One region of the Geobacillus sp. C56-T3 genome, then DNA from elsewhere that is predicted to be linked to it. Evidence: a T-box and tRNA genes for the amino acid it is inferred to sense, from the RefSeq annotation. Region 1 holds a T-box; the other regions hold tRNA genes.
What was found. The T-box of region 1 lies ahead of GC56T3_RS04640 (valine--tRNA ligase). A T-box ahead of a tRNA ligase gene usually reads a tRNA of that ligase, here a tRNA-Val.

Region 2: it has a tRNA-Val gene. The T-box ahead of GC56T3_RS04640 (valine--tRNA ligase) is inferred to sense a tRNA for this amino acid. The anticodon was not compared.
Region 3: it has a tRNA-Val gene. The T-box ahead of GC56T3_RS04640 (valine--tRNA ligase) is inferred to sense a tRNA for this amino acid. The anticodon was not compared.

What each region holds. Positions count from the first base shown of each region.
Region 1 is NC_014206.1:910,218-913,481, forward strand. It holds gene ysxE (spore coat protein YsxE) at 1-480, shown strand, start outside; gene GC56T3_RS04635 (hypothetical protein) at 518-706, opposite strand; T-box leader at 846-1,081, shown strand; gene GC56T3_RS04640 (valine--tRNA ligase) at 1,182-3,264, shown strand, end outside.
Region 2 is NC_014206.1:88,098-91,361, reverse strand. It holds tRNA gene GC56T3_RS00485 (tRNA-Ala) at 389-461, opposite strand; tRNA gene GC56T3_RS00480 (tRNA-Pro) at 474-547, opposite strand; tRNA gene GC56T3_RS00475 (tRNA-Arg) at 552-625, opposite strand; tRNA gene GC56T3_RS00470 (tRNA-Leu) at 629-714, opposite strand; tRNA gene GC56T3_RS00465 (tRNA-Gly) at 731-805, opposite strand; tRNA gene GC56T3_RS00460 (tRNA-Leu) at 817-901, opposite strand; tRNA gene GC56T3_RS00455 (tRNA-Lys) at 912-987, opposite strand; tRNA gene GC56T3_RS00450 (tRNA-Val) at 1,137-1,212, opposite strand; rRNA gene rrf (5S ribosomal RNA) at 1,221-1,337, opposite strand; gene GC56T3_RS00440 (carbonic anhydrase) at 1,546-2,178, opposite strand; gene lysS (lysine--tRNA ligase) at 2,361-3,264, opposite strand, start outside.
Region 3 is NC_014206.1:3,128,197-3,131,460, forward strand. It holds tRNA gene GC56T3_RS15505 (tRNA-Lys) at 1-59, opposite strand, end outside; tRNA gene GC56T3_RS15510 (tRNA-Thr) at 232-304, opposite strand; tRNA gene GC56T3_RS15515 (tRNA-Phe) at 583-658, opposite strand; tRNA gene GC56T3_RS15520 (tRNA-Asp) at 976-1,051, opposite strand; tRNA gene GC56T3_RS15525 (tRNA-Met) at 1,057-1,133, opposite strand; tRNA gene GC56T3_RS15530 (tRNA-Val) at 1,314-1,389, opposite strand; rRNA gene rrf (5S ribosomal RNA) at 1,398-1,514, opposite strand; rRNA gene GC56T3_RS15540 (23S ribosomal RNA) at 1,868-3,264, opposite strand, start outside.

The sequences.
Region 1 (3,264 bases):
GAAGAGACGCTCAAAGAGACGAAGCAATGGCGCATCGCTTGGGTGCACGGCAAAGCGCGCCTCTCCCACTATATCCCGCCGTATTGGATCAGTTGGGAGCGGGCGCATTGGAATTCGCCGCTCTTTGATGTGATCGCCGCGCTCCGTTTTCATGTACAGACAATGCCGCCGCTTGGGCGCGAGTGGCTTGAAGGAATGGAGGAGTACGAGAAGGAGCTGCCGCTGTCCGACGGGGAGCGGGCGTTTTTATACAGCCATTTGGCGGAGCCGCGTGGGTTTGTCCGCTGTTTGGAGCGGTATGAGGCCGCTTCGCGGAACGAGCGGAACGAACGGGAATATGTGGCCGCGTTGCAGCGTCGTTATTTGGCGTTCAAAAATATGGAGGCGCTCGTTATGCACCTTGTCCAACGCGACGCCGCTCGGCAGCAGGAAGAAGCGGTGGACAACGAACCGCCGGCGGATGAAAGCAGCAATGGTTAAATCGATTTTGAATCCAGCCAAACAAAACGGCGTCGCACTAAATCCATTCCAAATGGAGCGCCACGGCAATGAAAACGAAGATGGCCAATAAAATGACATCAAACGTTGTTGGCAGAAAAATGGTGCGGATCGCTTGAAAAATGGTGAGCGGGATGATCACTTGGGCGCAGACGGCGCGCACTTGCCTCAGCCACGGCGGCCACGAATACGGGTTGAATCGCCGCATCGACATTCCCTCCTTCTCCGGTTTACTATACAATATGAAACGTGCGATGGTTTGTCACCAAATGCACACGGATGGAATAAATAAATAAAAACTTGGCAAAGATGATGGACAATGGTAGTATAATAATCGAACAATGATGACAAAAGCGAAGACGGGGAGGAGTACAGCGGTCCGCGCCTGCAGAGAGGGAAATCAGAAGCTGCGAGATTTCCTAGGATGACGGCTGCTGGAAGGTCGCCCTTGAGCTGCTTCTTTGAAAGGCGCTGCTGCCGAGTAGAGGAAGCCGGCATCATGCCGTTATGCCAATGAAGCGCTTAAGCCTTTGGGCTTAAGAAAAAAGGTGGTACCGCGAAAGCAGCTCCTTTCGTCCTTTTTGGATGAAAGGGGCTTTTTTGCTTGCCGGCTGCGCGGCATTGCTCAGTGGGAAGCCGCCGTCGGCCGCATTGTCCATTATGTTGAAGGAGGGAAATGAAACATGGCACAGCACGAAGTGTCGATGCCGCCCAAATACGACCACCGCGCGGTCGAAGCGGGGCGCTACGAATGGTGGCTGAAAGGAAAATTTTTTGAAGCGACCGGTGATCCGAACAAACGACCGTTTACGATCGTCATCCCGCCGCCCAACGTCACCGGCAAACTGCATCTGGGGCACGCGTGGGATACGACGTTGCAAGACATCATTACGCGCATGAAACGGATGCAAGGGTATGACGTCCTGTGGCTTCCGGGAATGGATCACGCCGGCATCGCCACCCAGGCGAAAGTGGAAGAGAAGCTGCGCCAGCAAGGGCTGTCGCGCTACGATTTAGGCCGGGAAAAATTTTTAGAAGAAACGTGGAAGTGGAAGGAAGAATACGCCGGCCATATTCGCAGCCAATGGGCGAAGTTAGGGCTTGGCCTCGATTACACGCGCGAGCGGTTCACGCTCGATGAAGGGCTCTCAAAAGCGGTGCGCGAAGTGTTCGTCTCGCTCTACCGGAAAGGGCTTATTTACCGCGGCGAGTACATCATCAACTGGGACCCGGTGACGAAAACCGCTTTGTCGGACATTGAGGTTGTTTATAAAGAAGTAAAAGGCGCGCTCTACCATTTGCGCTATCCGCTCGCCGACGGCTCCGGCTGCATTGAAGTGGCGACGACCCGTCCGGAAACGATGCTCGGCGATACGGCGGTCGCTGTGCACCCCGATGACGAGCGGTACAAGCACTTGATCGGCAAAATGGTGAAACTGCCGATCGTTGGCCGCGAAATTCCGATCATTGCCGACGAATATGTCGATATGGAGTTCGGCTCCGGAGCGGTCAAAATTACGCCGGCGCACGACCCGAACGACTTTGAAATCGGCAATCGCCACAACTTGCCGCGCATTCTCGTCATGAACGAAGACGGCACGATGAATGAAAACGCCATGCAATACCAGGGGCTTGACCGGTTTGAATGCCGGAAGCAGATCGTCCGCGATTTGCAAGAACAAGGCGTCCTCTTTAAAATCGAGGAGCACGTGCACTCAGTCGGTCATAGCGAACGGAGCGGCGCGGTTATTGAACCGTATTTGTCGACGCAATGGTTTGTGAAAATGAAGCCGCTCGCCGAAGCCGCCATCAAGCTGCAGCAAACCGACGGCAAAGTGCAGTTCGTGCCGGAACGGTTTGAAAAAACGTATTTGCATTGGCTTGAAAACATCCGCGACTGGTGCATTTCACGCCAGCTTTGGTGGGGGCATCGCATCCCGGCATGGTACCATAAAGAAACGGGTGAAATTTACGTCGACCATGAACCGCCCAAAGACATCGAAAACTGGGAGCAAGACCCAGATGTGCTCGACACATGGTTCAGCTCGGCGCTTTGGCCGTTCTCGACAATGGGATGGCCGGATGTGGAATCGCCGGATTACAAGCGCTACTACCCGACTGATGTGCTTGTCACCGGCTATGACATCATTTTCTTCTGGGTGTCGCGCATGATTTTTCAAGGGCTCGAATTCACCGGCAAGCGCCCGTTCAAAGACGTGCTCATCCACGGCCTCGTCCGCGACGCCCAAGGGCGGAAAATGAGCAAGTCGCTCGGCAACGGCGTCGATCCGATGGATGTGATCGACCAGTACGGCGCCGATGCGCTCCGTTACTTCTTGGCGACCGGCAGCTCGCCGGGGCAAGACTTGCGCTTCAGCACCGAAAAAGTCGAAGCGACGTGGAATTTTGCCAACAAAATTTGGAACGCCTCGCGCTTTGCCTTGATGAACATGGGCGGCATGACGTACGAGGAGCTTGATTTGAGCGGCGAAAAAACGGTCGCCGACCATTGGATTTTAACGCGTCTCAACGAAACGATCGATACGGTGACGAAGCTCGCTGAGAAATACGAATTCGGCGAAGCGGGGCGTACGCTGTACAACTTTATTTGGGACGACTTGTGCGACTGGTACATTGAAATGGCGAAATTGCCGCTTTACGGTGACGACGAAGCGGCGAAAAAGACGACGCGCTCCGTGTTGGCGTATGTGCTCGACAACACGATGCGCCTGCTTCACCCGTTCATGCCGTTCATTACCGAGGAAA
Region 2 (3,264 bases), 820 kb from region 1:
GAACATTTGCCCGTCGCGATCGCCAGGATGGCGATATTTCGCCGTTGCCCGCAGGACGCGGGCTGCTGTTAGGCGAAATATCGGACCTCCGCTTTTCGTCGCGCTTCGTTTCGTTCAGTTTTCAAGGAACGAGACCTCTTCTTGAACTTGCTTCGTTGCAGTCTTGCGCCGAGGAACCCAATCCCCCCCGAATTCACTAGAAGACACAGGCGCAAAGTTGCTGCATTGAAACAACTTCTCTGCTGGTTTTCGTCGAAGAATCCCGCTTCTCTCCATTCACTTGCAGGACACAAGGTTGCTACTTTAGTTTGCTTCTCTGTAATCCTACCGAGGAACCTCACGTCTTCAAATTCCCTTGCAAGCGGCAGGCACAGACATAAAGCAACAGTGGAGCCTATCGGGATCGAACCGATGACCTCCTGCGTGCAAAGCAGGCGCTCTCCCAGCTGAGCTAAGGCCCCATATATCCGCTATCGGGAAGACAGGATTTGAACCTGCGACCCCATGGTCCCAAACCATGTGCTCTGCCAAACTGAGCTACTTCCCGCCAACGCGCTCGAGAGGATTCGAACCCCTAACCTTCTGATCCGTAGTCAGATGCTCTATCCAATTGAGCTACGAGCGCAAGTGCCGAGGGCCGGACTCGAACCGGCACGGTAGTGACCTACCCCAGGATTTTAAGTCCTGTGCGTCTGCCAATTCCGCCACCCCGGCTAAATGGGCAAATAAATGGAGCGGAAGACGGGACTCGAACCCGCGACCCCCACCTTGGCAAGGTGGTGTTCTACCGCTGAACTACTTCCGCTCGAATCAACATGCGGGTGAAGGGACTCGAACCCCCACGCCCGTAAAGGGCACTAGACCCTGAATCTAGCGCGTCTGCCAATTCCGCCACACCCGCAAATCAATTGTGGTGAGCCATGGAGGACTCGAACCTCCGACCCTCTGATTAAAAGTCAGATGCTCTACCTACTGAGCTAATGGCTCATGGTTAGGATAACACTCTACAGCTTCGTTTCACTCTACCTGCCTCTTCCTCTCCCAGCCGATTCAAAGATGCCAAGTGCGTCGAGGCAACTCGAAGTAGATTCAAAGATGTAATACTCGTTACTGAACTAATGGCTCATAATAGGTGATGGTGGAGGATGACGGGATCGAACCGCCGACCCCTTGCTTGTAAGGCAAGTGCTCTCCCAGCTGAGCTAATCCTCCACGGGATTGCCTAGCGACGACCTACTCTTGCAGGGGCGCTGGCCCCAACTACTATCGGCGCTGGAGGGCTTAACTTCCGTGTTCGGGATGGGAACGGGTGTTTCCCCTCCGCTATCATCACTAGACAGTCAACATAACAGACAAGTAATATTATAATCGAACGTGTTTGTTTGTCAATACTTTTTGAATATCATTGTTGACGCATCCGCGTGCTATCATAATATAGCACACTGAAGGAGGTTTGTCAACTTATTTCGTTTTTTGTTTTATTATTAAAAGCAAATTTTTATATTATATATATCCTATGACTAAAAGTCAATAGTCAAATGAAAGTTAGTGTCGATGTGCACCGTAGGAAAATGCCAGCGGTGTATGATGCAAATATGATTTGCCGAGACGGTAGTAATGATCGACGATCTTTCGGTTCAAGTCTTTCCATTTGTCCGGGACAGTCGGCAATCGGTCGGCCTGTTCCTGCTGCCATACCGTCTCTCCTGGAGCGACGAACCGGTTGTCGGGGACTTTCACGCCGTTGGTTACGGTCGCCCCATGCATGATGACGCAGTTTCTGCCGATTATGGCGTCATAAATATTGGTGTGTTGCCCGATAAATGTATTCCGCCCGACGAACAGGGGGCCATGCACGGCCGCATGGTGCAGGACGCTGTTTTCCCCTTCGAGGTAAACGCCCCATTTTCGGCCGTTCACGTTCACATGCTCGCGTCCAGGATGTACATGCATAAGCACATAATCTTGGATATTCGTATAAGGACCGACATAATACGGATAACCCGAATCCGCCCGCAACAAATTCTTAAAGCCGATAAACACATCATCAGCAATCGTTATGTCGCCGATGATCATCGAATCGACGCCGATGACCGCTTTGGGGCTGATTTTCGGGGCGCTGATCTGCGCGGCCTCAGCCACAGGAGGATTGCGATAGAGGATCGGATAGGAAAGCAACAGAACCGCTCCTTTCACCTTTATGTTTTTTACTTCCGAGTCCTCCGTTAATATATGCAGGTCAACTGTCCAATGGTATTGATCTTCTTTCTAGGGGTTGGTAAGCGGCCGGCTTTTTTCTTGAATCGGTATCCCATAACGAACTGTCCCCTGCCGCTGTTCGCGGCAGGGGACGATCATTGCTATTTATGACGCATTTGCGGGAAAAGCAACACGTCGCGGATCGACGGCGAGTTCGTCAGCAGCATGACCAGACGGTCGACGCCGATGCCAAGCCCGCCTGTTGGCGGCATGCCGTACTCGAGCGCTTCAAGGAAGTCTTCGTCCATTTCATGTGCTTCATCGTTTCCTTGTTCACGCTCTTTCAGCTGCGCCTCAAAGCGTTGGCGCTGATCGATCGGATCATTCAATTCGGTAAAGGCGTTGGCATGTTCGCGCCCGACGATAAACAGCTCAAATCGGTCGGTAAAACGCGGGTCGTCCGGATTTTTCTTGGCCAACGGTGAAATTTCAACCGGATGGCCATAAATGAACGTCGGCTGAATGAGGTGAGACTCGACTTTTTGTTCAAAAAATTCGTTGACAATATGGCCAAACGTCATATGTGGAGCAACTTCCACTCCATGTTCTTTCGCCAGCTCCCGCGCCTCTTCGTCGCTCATCTGCCGCCAGAAGTCGACGCCGACATATTCCTTGATCGCATCGACCATATGCAGGCGCCGCCACTCGGGCGTTAAGTCGACGACATGCTCGCCGTATTGAATTTTCGTCGTTCCAAGCACTTCAGTGGCAATGTGGGCGATCAAGTTTTCCGTTAGTTCCATGATGTCGCGGAAATCGGCGTACGCCTCGTACAATTCGAGCATCGTAAACTCCGGATTATGGCGGGTGGAAATGCCTTCGTTCCGGAAAACGCGGCCGATTTCATACACTTTTTCCAAACCGCCGACGATGAGCCGTTTTAAATGGAGCTCGATGGCGATTCGCATATAAAGGGTCATATCCAATGCGTTATGATGCGTAATGAACGGGCGCGCCGCAGCGCCGCCAGCAACGGCGTGCATCATCGGCGTTTCAACTTCCAAA
Region 3 (3,264 bases), 1.4 Mb from region 1:
CTCGAACCTCCGACCCTCTGATTAAAAGTCAGATGCTCTACCTACTGAGCTAATGGCTCATGGGTTCAATAACACTCCGAGACAACAATGTCCCTTCCACTGCCAGCTGATTCGAAGATGCAGGATGCGTCGGGACAACTCGAAGCGAACTCGAAGATGTAACGCTCGTTACTGAGCTAATGGCTCGCGGTTGCCGCCTTAATGGCTTAAGGGGTTATTAAGGAATAAGAATGCCGGCTGCAGGACTTGAACCCGCAACCTACTGATTACAAGTCAGTTGCTCTACCAATTGAGCTAAGCCGGCACATTTAAAATTAGCTAGTGACTCATGTTGTCTGCCTGGTTGTGCCTCTTCCTCTACAAGTTGATTCGAGGAAGTCAAATGCTCGGTGTCCCTTCCTCTGCAAGCTTATTCAAAGAAGTGGGATGCGTCGGGACAACTCGCAACAGATTCGACGATGCGAGTGCTCGTGGCTACCCATTGAACTAAGCCGGGGTGGTTTGAACATCTGACATGTCTGTGAACTACTCCCACTTAGCTTTGCATGAAGCGGGAACCTTCTTTCGGAACTATGATAAAAATGGTGGCTCGGGACGGAATCGAACCGCCGACACAAGGATTTTCAGTCCTTTGCTCTACCGACTGAGCTACCGAGCCGTATCTTATTTTTCCCTTGTTCGTTGATGACTTTTGTGTCCCTTCCTCTACCAGCCAATTCGAAGAAGCTGGGTGCGTCGGGACAACTCGCAGCAGATTCGAAGATGCGGATGCTCGTCTCTACCGACTGAGCTACCGAGCCATATTAAGTTTTACGCTGCTTTACTTGTGCTACATTGTGCCTCTTCCTCTGCCAGCGGATTCGAAGATGCTGGATGCGTCGAGGCAACTCGAAGCGAATTCGATGAAGCGGATGCTCATCTCTACCGACTGAGCTACCGAGCCATATTTTTTCATCTTTCACAATTTTGAAAGAATGGCGGTCCCGACGGGACTCGAACCCGCGATCTCCTGCGTGACAGGCAGGCATGTTAACCACTACACTACGGGACCAATTTTGGTTGCGGGGGCAGGATTTGAACCTGCGACCTTCGGGTTATGAGCCCGACGAGCTACCGGACTGCTCCACCCCGCGACGATAGGAAATTCAACTGGTTTTCATAATGATCCGGGCGTGCTATTCATTGCCTCTTCCTCTACTAGCTGATTCGAGGGAGCTGGGTGCGTCGAGGCAACTCGATGCGGATTCGATGAAGCAAAGGCTCGTTGCTCCACCCCGCGATGATGAGAAAGCAAGTCAGCTTTTATATTAAGATGGTGGAGGATGACGGGATCGAACCGCCGACCCCTTGCTTGTAAGGCAAGTGCTCTCCCAGCTGAGCTAATCCTCCACGAAATTGCCTAGCAGCGACCTACTCTTGCAGGGGCGCTGGCCCCAACTACCATCGGCGCTGGAGGGCTTAACTTCCGTGTTCGGGATGGGAACGGGTGTTTCCCCTCCGCCATAGCCACTAGGCAACAATGGACAAGTCTTATTATAAGGAAAGTTGACCTGTTGTCAAGACTTTTTCATTCCCTCAAAACTAGATAACCGTGCTCAGGAAGAAGCCGCTCGCCTGCGCTTTTCGCTGTCTAGTTCCGGCCGCCATCGGCTCGCGACGCTTCGGTCCTGCTGCGGCGGGCTAAGCCCGCTCGCAGGCCCTCCAGCGCACCTCGCCGATAAGCGGGCGGCCTCCACTTTTCTTGCTGTCCAGTTCCAGCGCCTAGCTCTCTTCTGCCAAATAACCTTCCCCCTCGGGGTGCAAGCACCCCAGCGGGTGAAGAACATTTGGCTTCGAGAGCTAATCGCGGCGCTTTCACTTTTCTCACTAGGTTAAGCCCTCGATCGATTAGTATCCGTCAGCTCCACGTGTCGCCACGCTTCCACCTCGGACCTATCGACCTCGTCATCTTCGAGGGATCTTACCCGCCTAACGCGGTGGGAAATCTCATCTTGAGGGGGGCTTCACGCTTAGATGCTTTCAGCGCTTATCCCGTCCGCACATAGCTACCCAGCGGTGCCCCTGGCGGGACAACTGGTACACCAGCGGTGCGTCCATCCCGGTCCTCTCGTACTAAGGACAGCTCCTCTCAAATTTCCTCCGCCCGCGACGGATAGGGACCGAACTGTCTCACGACGTTCTGAACCCAGCTCGCGTACCGCTTTAATGGGCGAACAGCCCAACCCTTGGGACCGACTACAGCCCCAGGATGCGATGAGCCGACATCGAGGTGCCAAACCTCCCCGTCGATGTGGACTCTTGGGGGAGATCAGCCTGTTATCCCCGGGGTAGCTTTTATCCGTTGAGCGATGGCCCTTCCATGCGGAACCACCGGATCACTAAGCCCGACTTTCGTCCCTGCTCGACCTGTCCGTCTCGCAGTCAAGCTCCCTTGTGCCTTTGCACTCTCCGAATGATTTCCAACCATTCTGAGGGAACCTTTGGGCGCCTCCGTTACCTTTTGGGAGGCGACCGCCCCAGTCAAACTGCCCACCTGACACTGTCTCCCACCCCGCTAAGGGGTGCGGGTTAGAATTTCAATACCGCCAGGGTGGTATCCCACCGCCGCCTCCACCGAAGCTGGCGCTCCGGCTTCCCAGGCTCCCACCTATCCTGTACAAGCGATACCAAAATTCCATATCAGGCTGCAGTAAAGCTCCACGGGGTCTTTCCGTCCTGTCGCGGGTAACCTGCATCTTCACAGGTAGTATAATTTCACCGGGTCTCTCGTTGAGACAGCGCCCAAGTCGTTACACCTTTCGTGCGGGTCGGAACTTACCCGACAAGGAATTTCGCTACCTTAGGACCGTTATAGTTACGGCCGCCGTTTACTGGGGCTTCGGTTCGCACCTTCGCTTCCGCTAAGCGCTCCCCTTAACCTTCCAGCACCGGGCAGGTGTCAGCCCCTATACGTCGCCTTTCGGCTTCGCAGAGACCTGTGTTTTTGATAAACAGTCGCTTGGGCCTTTTCACTGCGGCTCTTCAGGGCTCTTCACCCCAAAGAGCACCCCTTCTCCCGAAGTTACGGGGTCATTTTGCCGAGTTCCTTAACGAGAGTTCTCCCGCGCGCCTTAGGATTCTCTCCTCGCCTACCTGTGTCGGTTTGCGGTACGGGCACCTCTTCCCTCGCTAGAGGCTTTTCTTGGCAGTGTGAAATCGGGGACTTCCGGATCCATCCGTCGCCGTCACCGCTTGGCCTTATGATCCGCGGATTTGCCTGCGGAT